3 regions of the Paenibacillus sp. FSL P4-0184 genome follow, and region 1 is predicted to be linked to each of the others. Evidence: riboswitches for the same ligand, from Rfam matches in the RefSeq annotation. Region 1 holds a riboswitch; each other region holds the start of a gene.
The links. A riboswitch is a leader RNA that binds a small molecule or an ion and turns the genes downstream of it on or off. The one in region 1 is predicted to bind cobalamin.
Positions count from the first base shown of each region.

Region 2: linked by a shared signal. The riboswitch ahead of MKY52_RS05330 (S-layer homology domain-containing protein) and the one ahead of MKY52_RS06760 (anaerobic ribonucleoside triphosphate reductase) in region 1 are both predicted to bind cobalamin.
Region 3: linked by a shared signal. The riboswitch ahead of metE (5-methyltetrahydropteroyltriglutamate--homocysteine S-methyltransferase) and the one ahead of MKY52_RS06760 (anaerobic ribonucleoside triphosphate reductase) in region 1 are both predicted to bind cobalamin.

Region 1 is NZ_JBBORN010000001.1:1,575,285-1,578,565, reverse strand. It holds gene MKY52_RS06760 (anaerobic ribonucleoside triphosphate reductase) at 1-1,553, opposite strand, end outside; cobalamin riboswitch at 1,771-2,005, opposite strand; gene MKY52_RS06755 (MTH1187 family thiamine-binding protein) at 2,380-2,688, shown strand; tRNA gene MKY52_RS06750 (tRNA-Thr) at 2,784-2,855, shown strand; gene MKY52_RS06745 (NAD(P)H-dependent oxidoreductase) at 3,094-3,281, shown strand, end outside.
Region 2 is NZ_JBBORN010000001.1:1,251,242-1,254,522, forward strand. It holds gene MKY52_RS05330 (S-layer homology domain-containing protein) at 1-1,520, opposite strand, end outside; cobalamin riboswitch at 1,687-1,887, opposite strand; gene MKY52_RS05335 (hypothetical protein) at 1,979-2,557, opposite strand; gene MKY52_RS05340 (cellulase family glycosylhydrolase) at 2,777-3,281, shown strand, end outside.
Region 3 is NZ_JBBORN010000001.1:3,963,792-3,967,072, forward strand. It holds gene MKY52_RS17300 (DedA family protein) at 1-38, shown strand, start outside; gene MKY52_RS17305 (undecaprenyl-diphosphate phosphatase) at 88-948, shown strand; cobalamin riboswitch at 1,403-1,608, shown strand; gene metE (5-methyltetrahydropteroyltriglutamate--homocysteine S-methyltransferase) at 1,742-3,281, shown strand, end outside.

The DNA.
Region 1 (3,281 bases):
AGTACCTTGCGATCAATCTTGGTGAATTTGCCGGACAGGCCCTCCGCTGGTGTTGCGAACAAGGTAATGTTGAGATTAAGTTCCTCACTTTTAAGGTCGCAATACTCCCGCATATGACGCACGATAGCCACAGCCTTGGCATGGACTTCCATATCCTCGCCATGGTGTTTGCCGTACATGGCTTTCATGCATTCCGCCATACCGATGAAGCCAAGCGACAGACTACCATGTTTCAGCAGTTCGCCTACAGAGTCTTCAGGAGCGAGATTTTCGCCGCCTTCCCAGACGCCTTCTCGCATCATGAAATCGGATGCTTTAGCTTTTTGCGCGCTTTGGATGTGGAACCGATGAAGAAGTCCTTCCAGCGCAATATCCATATAGTGATTTAGATCCTCATAGAAGCCAGCTTCGTCTGCGACGGTACGTCGGCCTGTTACTGTGCCGTGTGCCAGACCGAGCCGAACCAGATTCAGTGTATTAAAGGAAAGGTTGCCCTTCCCGGAGCAATGATTACGCCCAAAACGGTCACCGAGCACTCGGGTGCGGCAGCCCATTGTAGCAAATTCCGTATCAGGATCACTTGGATCATAATACTGCAAGTTGAGCGGAGCGTCCAGATTAGCGAAGTTCGGATATAGTCTGCGTGCAGAACATTCCGCCGCTTTTAGGAACAATTCATAGTTAGGATCGCCTTGCTGTTGATTGACTCCTTGCTTGCATTTGAAGATTTGAATCGGGAACACAGGTGTTTCTCCGCTGCCAAGTCCGTTCATCGTTGCTGTTAGCAGGGAGCTGATCACAAGCTGACCTTCTGGTGAAGTACAAGTACCATAATTGATGCTGGTAAACGGAATTTGCCCACCGGATCGGCTGGACATGGTGTTGAGATTATGTACCATACTTTCAGCCGCTTGCAGGGTTTCGATTTCGGTTTCCTTTAGTGCAAAACGGAACGCTTTTGGATATAACTCCGCCAGATCGGTCCGGCTCATTGTAATCTCGCCCAAAGATTCATTAGCTTGTCCCTCATCAAAATAATCCAGACCCTTGCGGAACAGCTTAGCGAAGGATTTGGTTACATAAGGTGCCAGATCATAGTCGAGCTTATTGGCGGATACGCCGCCATATTGAGCATTTTGCTGGGATTGAAAAATAATTGCTACCAGTGACATAGCTGTCATTATGGAGTTCGGAGGACGAACACTGCCGTTGCCGGTGTTGAAGCCTTCGCGGAGAAGCTTATCAAACGGGATAAAAATGCAGTTAGTCGTTCCGATTGCGTATTGATCCAGATCATGCACATAGACGACATTGTCATCAATGGCTTGCACTAGCTGCGGCGGCATCGTAAAGTTGCGGGCGTACCATTTTGAATATTCACTGCCGAACTTGCTCATTTTACCGGAGAAACTCTCTCCGTTCAAATTGGCATTCTCGCGCAGCAAGTCCAAATCCCGGCTGTCGATAATATCGCGTCCTAAATCAATGAGCTCTTCTAAAAGAACTTCTCGTGCATTTGTTGTACCGTTAAATTGTCTCTCCAACAACGTCATTGTATAGCTCTCCTCTCAGTCTATCGTCCTATCATTAAGAAGCCCGACCGCATAAGCGGCCGTATATTCATTGTGATCTCATAAAAAAAGCATCCTCTAGCGAGGATGGCTGAAAATGCCCGATGCGTTATGTAAATATCCACACAGATATTTGCAGTGGTCTCTAAGAAGATGACCGCATGCGGACACCATTCCTGTTCCTCGCAGGCACTCATAGTTGGTGTCGTCGAAACAGGCAGGTCTCCTGGCTTCCGTAGGACCTCTCAGCGCCTTCCCAAGGGGGCTCTTACCCCTCAGTGGCTTCTGCCAGGAGATCTGCCCATCTTAAGCTTAAAAAAGCTTGTAAGGGGCATCCGGTTACAGTGGCGGGACCGCAGCGGATTTTCACCGTACTTCCCTATTAAGCTCTAATTCCGATAAAGGATCAAAGCGCCTGTCTCCACTATATTTTGTTGTCGTTAGATAAAAATAACCCAAGATGTTGTGTTTGTAAACAGTTTTTTAGAAAACCCGCGCGGGGAGCGGGTTCTTCAAAAGTACTCCACAAATGATCCACAGGCTGTCCATAAGTAATCCACAATTGATCCACAGGCATATAAAAAATGATTCATAAATTGTCCGAAAAGATGCCACAAAGAGTCCATAAATGTAGTGCAGATGACCCTAGAATTCATGTTAGAAAAAATACTTGTGGCGAAAGTCATATTTCGGAGAATTTTGGGGAAAGAAGAAGGGGCATAATAAAGCTGAGATCATTTGTGGGAGAGCGGTGGAGTTGTTACAATAGAAGGACACACATACTTTAAAATTCCGAGGAGGTATTCTCATGCCTATTGCTGAAGTAACCGTTATTCCGATTGGAACAGGTAGTACGAGTCTTAGCAGCTATGTTGCGGATATGCAGCGAGTGCTGAAGACGGTAGAAGGGATTACTTATGAGCTTACATCCATGGGTACAATCATCGAAGGGCCTCTTCAGCGTATTTTTGCTGCAGTCGAAGCGCTGCACGAGTCTCCTTTTGCCGCAGGTGCAGAGCGTGTCTCTACCTCACTTAAAATAGACGACCGCCGCGATAAACCCTCCACTAGCCGTGGAAAGCTGGAGTCTGTGGAGCGTAAACTACAGGTGGAATAGCAGTTTGGGAGAGTAGGGAAATAGGGAGAAATAGGCTTGCGTTTCTGGCTGAAAGTTGTATAATATTTTTTGTTTGACAGAAAAATCAGCCTTAAGCTGGTGTAGCTCAGGGGTAGAGCAACGCACTCGTAATGCGTAGGCCGGGGGTTCAATTCCCTTCACCAGCATATCTAAGAATTGCGCAATGGCACGGTTTCCGGGATTTCGGGACCGTGCCATTTGTTTTGAAATCACCTATCTTCTAACATCCTTCTAACCCGAAGACTATACATCAATCATACGTGCAGGCAGGTTGCAGTGCTTACCTTTAGGTAAGTACGTGAACTAAAAGTGCATACTTACGCGATGGCATGGTGGGAGGTATACTCAAGTCCTAAATCTGATTCAAACATGGAGGATACACCATTGAAAACACTTATTGTCGTCACGCACCCAAACATCGAAACATCCGTCGTTAATAAACGCTGGATCGAAGAACTCCGTAAATATCCAGACAAATATACGGTGCACGAGCTGTACAAAGCCTATCCCGATGAAAAAATCAACGTGGAAAAGGAACAACAACTGATTGAAGCGCATGATAAGCTCGTCTT
Region 2 (3,281 bases), 320 kb from region 1:
CCACCGGCATCTGCTGCACCTTTTTTAACCTCTTTATCCAAGATGTACTGAACCAGATTTTCTCTTGTGCTTTGGTATATTACTCCCTTTTCATCAGGATTAGGGAATAATACCGGGATGTCGTAGTTATGACTATCTAAAGCAATCAGAGCAAATATAGGACCATTATTCCCTTGCTTCTGAACATATTTATAATCAGCGAGTGCATTGATTAGATCATAACCCGCAACATTCGTGATATCTTTTCCGATAGAGGTAAGTCCTAGGATCGCTCTGGAATGCTCTGTGCTTTTAGTAGCATCGAGTTTTCCATCCTTCATTAATTCTTTTACTCTCTTAGCTACATTGTTGTAATAGAGATCATAATAACCACTTGGCACTTCGTAGTTGGCCTGTGCTAGTGAAAGAATTGACCATTCTCCGCTACCTGTTCCAAATGACGGGTTCTTTACGGTGTTTAGAATATAAGCAAGGCTCTTATCTAACTGTTCTTTGACTCCAGTTGTAGCATTTATTTTGTAGGTAACTTGATAAGTTTGTGTTGTTCTATTTTCTGCTCCGTCTACTGCTGTTACAGTGATTACATTACCACCTGGGTTAAGAGAAACCTTATACTCACCATCTGTAGCAGATAGAGTGACTCCATTTAGTTTTACTACTGGAATGATACCGTTATATACATTATCTGTGACAGCTACTCTGAAACTTAAATCTTTATCGGATACTTCCTGTTTATCCTGAATACCACTTACAGTAATAACAGGTGGCTCTATATCCAAAGAATTGGTAAGCCCGACAAGTGCATGATCTACACTTACTTGAGAGCTTTCCATATTTTCGAGCACAGAATAGGCTTGGTAAACTGCCTTTTGTACTACTGCTCTGTCCAAAATACTTTCTTTATTCGGGTCACTGTTAATTTCTGCGATTTCCGCAGTTAAAGCATCCTTATTGGCAAATGGAAATGGAGGTTCTCCCCAACCACCAAGATCAGAACTATAGCCATAAGTGGTGAACTGTGTTCGGATGATGTCACCGTCTTGAGGTTGATAATCAGACATCCCGTACGGAGGAAATTCATTATTTACGGCATACATCCAACCCGACATGTGAGTGTAGTCAAACTGACTTAGCCACTCTTGGTCTGCTTTAGTTCCGACTGTATTCCCATCGGCTGAAATCATATCTAAAATATATTGCGGTATATTGACTTCACTTCTGCCACTATCTTTAACTTCAGATAAATAAAAACTACTAGCTATACTTCCAAAGTTTCTATAATTACCTTCTCCTAGCGCACGTGTTATTAGTGATGCGCCATTGTCCCCTTCGTAGAATGGAACTTTAATAGGCTCCTTAATATAACCTTGACCCAATGTAAACTTCTCTACGGATACAGTTACATACCCTTTAAGTGTAGAGCTTGCTTCATTCGCATGAGCCGGGATTACACTTGTAGAGAACGTCGTGATAAATACTGCTACAATAAGTAACCAAGCTAAAAACTTATGATTTTTCATGTTTCCATAACCCTTCCCTTCTCTTCCTATGTTAAAAAACAGAATAAACTTTCATAGCACTACAAAAAAAACCACTCAACATAACGTCGAGAGGTTTAAGATAGTGAACCGCAATAATAGCAGGCATATACTATATCAAACACCCCTCTATCGCTCGTAGAGTTTAACGGTGTATCAGAAACAGGCAGATATTCTGGCTCAAGTATCATCACCCTTGCTACCTTCCCAGTTTCCCAGTGGTACCTTGCAAGGACTCCTCTTTCACAGCGGCGGGACCGCGCGGGATTCACACCCGCTTTCCATTTAACCAATCTATGATTGTAATTCCGAAACATTCATAATTGGCACCTATTGCTAATATTAATTTTTCCATGCTTCATCATATCTAATATAGTTGCTTTTGTCATGCAATATTTGTTTTTTGTATAACGAGTAGTTAGCGATAATCCTATTGAATATCAAATCATTTTAACCACAATATACTCTTTTTCTCTCAGCTCAAAACCATCCTCCAGTGACAAAGAGGCCAAATCAAAGATTCGATCATACTTTTTATTACGTGGGAGTCCTTCTTCCTCAGCCCAGCATGTATAAAGCTCGAACTCGGCACCAGATACCCCATAATCTGTCATAAGCCTAAATAACTCCCGACAACACTTGAGTGAGGCGTTATACGATCCCGGTAGAGTATCTTTTAGCTTAGGGGATACAGAGAAGCCGCCCCAATTCGGTGAAATCCGATACACATATGGACTCCGAAAATGCTTGCGAATCTCATCGTTCCAATACCCAAGCTCCTCTATAAAAATACCCGCTGCATCTTCTTCCGAGTCATATACAAGACAGTCCTCATCTCTTAAATGAGACAGATCTGCGATGTCATCCAAAGGAATTATACCTTGCAGGCGCAGAGCCTCTCTTTGTTTCTTATACTCCGGGGAATTTTTCACTTCATTATATGTCTTTGCTGACAGTACACTGCCTCTTTCTCCTAACGGAAGCTCTGTAGCCGAGCCTATGTAATGAAATCTGCTCACTGGATTGCCCTCCATAACTTTGGAATCACTGCAAATCACTAATTCATATATGAATTTACCACAAATTAGTAAGGTACTCACAGCAAATGTTCTATGTTAGGGTATTTGGTAAGCGTTTACAACGAATTCATGGAGGTGTACGTGTTCATCTAAGCACCAAAGTACTAAGGAAGGTCAGGTTTAAGCATCCTCAAAAATGATCTTACAAAGGAGAATTCAATGACTACTCGAATCCAGAAATCATTCTTATCATTGACCCTTGTCACCGCTCTTCTGCTCTCTTTGTTCTCATCCATTGCCGCCGCTGCCACCAAGGACGAGCAACAAGCTAAGGCAGCACCAAAGAGTAAGATCCAATCTTATGTAGACGATATGCAGCCCGGATGGAACCTTGGCAATACTCTAGATGCTACAGGTGAGGATGAAACCTCCTGGGGCAATCCGCGTGTGACCCAAGAACTGATTAAGAAAATCGCCGCACAAGGCTACAAAAGTATCCGGATTCCTATCACTTGGGATTCACACATAGGTGAAGCACCGAACTACACCATTGATCAAGCTTACCTCAACCGTGTCGAAGAAGTTGTAGGCTGGGCGCTAGACGCCAAGTTATATGTAATGATCAATGTCCATCACGACTCCTGGTTATGGGTAAGTCATATGGAAGAGAAGCATGATGAGACGCTGGCGCGTTATAATGCAACATGGACTCAAATTGCGGACC
Region 3 (3,281 bases), 2.4 Mb from region 1:
TCCGCAAGCGCAGCCGGAAAATGAACACCGAAGGTTGAGCCGAGAAGGACTTATAGATAAAAGTTATGATTAAAAGGAGGAGAACAAATGGAGCTATTAACGATTATTAAAGCTATTATTTTGGGAATTGTTGAAGGATTGACTGAATTTGCTCCGGTATCCTCCACAGGTCATATGATTATTGTTGATGATATGTGGTTAAAATCGACAGAGTTATTTGGGCAATATACGGCCAATACGTTCAAAGTGGTTATACAGCTGGGGTCAATATTAGCAGTTGTAGTTATTTTTAGAAATCGGTTCATTGAATTGCTGGGCTTAAAGCGTTTCAGCCGCAAGCAGTTGGATCCTGTAACCGAGCAACAACCACAGCTTGAAAAAGGGGGCCACCTGAAGCTTACACAGGTGCTTGTAGGTTTAGTGCCAGCAGGCGTGCTGGGGGTTCTGTTTAATGATTATATTGACGAGCATTTATTCTCTACATCCACCGTGTTAATCGGTCTAGTAGTCGGTGCTGTATTAATGATTATTGCGGATCTATTCGGACCAAAGAAGATTCAAACGGAGAGTGTCGATCAGATTACATATAAGCAGGCGCTAGGTGTTGGTCTGGTCCAGTGCTTCTCCTTGTGGCCGGGATTTTCTCGTTCCGGGTCGACGATTTCTGGTGGTGTTCTTCTGGGTATGAGTCATCGCGCTGCTGCTGATTTCACATTTATTATGGCTGTTCCAATCATGGCAGGCGCCAGTTTACTCTCACTGATGAAGAACTGGCAATATTTCACCATCGATGCCCTGCCGTTCTTCATTGCAGGTTTTATCAGTGCCTTTGTATTTGCACTATTATCGATGCGTTTCTTCTTGAAATTGATCAACCGGATTAAGCTTTTACCATTTGCTATATATCGCATAGTACTTGCTGCAGTAGTATATTTCGTGTTTTTCTAAATCCGTTATAAGGAATCGATATAACAAAAGCCCCCGTAATCTATTGCAGATGACGGGGGCTTTCACGTATGATGACATCAGATTTAAGACACTCACTTTATCCTTATAATTCTCGCATAAACGCTTACCGTCCTTAAAAGGACGCTGAAGGCGTTTTAGCAATTAAATTATAAGAAAGTAAAAGTTTCACGAAATACTTTCTTATAATTCTCGCATAAACGCTTACCGTCCTTAAAAGGACGCTGAAGGCGTTTTAGCAATTAAATTATAAGAAAGTAAAAGTTTCACGAAATACTTTCTTATAATTCTCGCATAAACGCTTACCGTCCTTAAAAGGACGCTGAAGGCGTTTTAGCAATTAAATTATAAGAAAGTAAAAGTTTCACGAAATACTTTCTTATAATTCTCGCATAAACGCTTACCGTCCTTAAAAGGACGCCAAAGGCGTTTTAGCTTGACAATATCGGAGACAGGTGCTTGCCGGAAATTAGTAATTCGGTAGGCTTAATAGGGAAATTCGGTTTGAAGCCGATGCGGTCCCGCCACTGTAACGGAAGAGTCCATAGCAACATATGTCACTGGCAATTTACTACTGCTGGGAAGACTGCTAAGGATGTTGACACCGCTAGCCAGGAGACCTGCCTGTTTCAACAGCACTGCTACACCTACGGAGGATAGGAAGGTGTTAGACGTTAACCATAGGTATATTATGGGCGTCTTTCCCTTTGACTTTTTTAGGGAAGGGCGCTCTTTTTTATAGGAATGCAAGTGATATCGAGTCCAAAATAAGAAGATGGAGAAGGGGAGCTGCAAAGTGACGAACAAAGTAAAAGTAAGCAATCTTGGCTATCCAAGAATCGGGAAAAACCGCGAGTGGAAGAAAACGTTGGAAGCCTTCTGGGCGGGAAAAATAAATGAGGAAGAGTTCCGTTCTGAAATGACAGGAATTCAGCTTCAGCATTTGAAGACTCAGCAGGAGGCAGGAATTGATTTAATTCCGGTAAATGATTTTACGTTCTACGATCATGTGCTAGATACAGCTGTAATGTTCGGGATCGTACCTCCACGTTATGCGTATGATGGTGGCGACATTGGGCTTGATCTTTATTTTGCGATGGCTAGAGGAAATGCTGAGGCTACCGCTTGCGAGATGACTAAATGGTTCAATACGAACTATCATTACATCGTTCCAGAGATCGGTGCACAAACGCCGCGTCTGACCGAGAATAAACCACTGGCAGCTTATCGTTTTGCCAAGTCCCAAGCGGGAATTGAGGGTAAACCTGTGGTTTTAGGCCTTTATACATTCCTTAAGTTGTCAAAAGGTTTTGCATCTGCGGATATTGCGAAGATTGCTGCTCGGTTTCTTCCGGTTTACGTTCAGCTGTTGCAGGAACTGAAGCAAGAAGGAGTAAGCTGGGTACAAATTGATGAGCCAGCGATTGTTACAGGAATTAATGAATCAGAATTATCATTACTTAACTCGATTTACACAGAAATTGCTGAATCCGTGCCTGGATTAAATATTATTCTGCAGACTTACTTTGAAGCTGCTGAACCGCTGGAGGCACTGTTCAAGCTTCCGGTACAAGGTTTAGGTCTCGATTTTGTCCATGATGGCGGGACGAACCTGGCATCGATTGAACGTCTTGGCTGGCCTGAGGATAAGTGGCTGGGAGCGGGTATTATTGACGGACGCAACATCTGGCGCTCGGATCTGGATGCTAAGCTGCAGCTAATCGAGAAGCTGAGTGTACATGTACCGCTTGATCGTCTTATTCTACAGCCTTCTTGCAGTTTGCTGCATGTTCCGGTTACTGTTCAGGGTGAGGTGAAGCTGAAGGCCACCGTTAAGGCTGCTTTAGCTTTTGCTGATGAGAAGCTTAGAGAGCTTGGCCTGCTTGCTGCAGCCTTAGAGGGGACAGCAGAAGCTGCTGCCGCGTTGACAGCCAGTCGCGAAGCCCTTACAGCCTTCCGTGCACTTCCTGAACGCGGTCGTAAGGATGTGGCTGAGCAAGTTTTCGGACTTACAGATTTACCAGACCAACGTAGCCTACCTTTTGCTGAGCGCCTGAAGGTGCAGCAGGAGAAGTGGCAGTTGCCACTTCTGCCAACGACAACAATCGGAAGCTTTCCACAGACCGTAGAAGTGCGCCAGGCAAGGTTGAAATGGCGTAAAGGTGTATGGAATCAAGAGCGTTACGACGGGTTCGTTCGTGAGCAGATTGCAGATGCAATCACTTTCCAAGAAAAGCTGGGTCTGGATGTACTCGTGCACGGTGAGTTCGAAAGAACCGATATGGTGGAGTTTTTCGGGGAGAAGTTGGATGGTT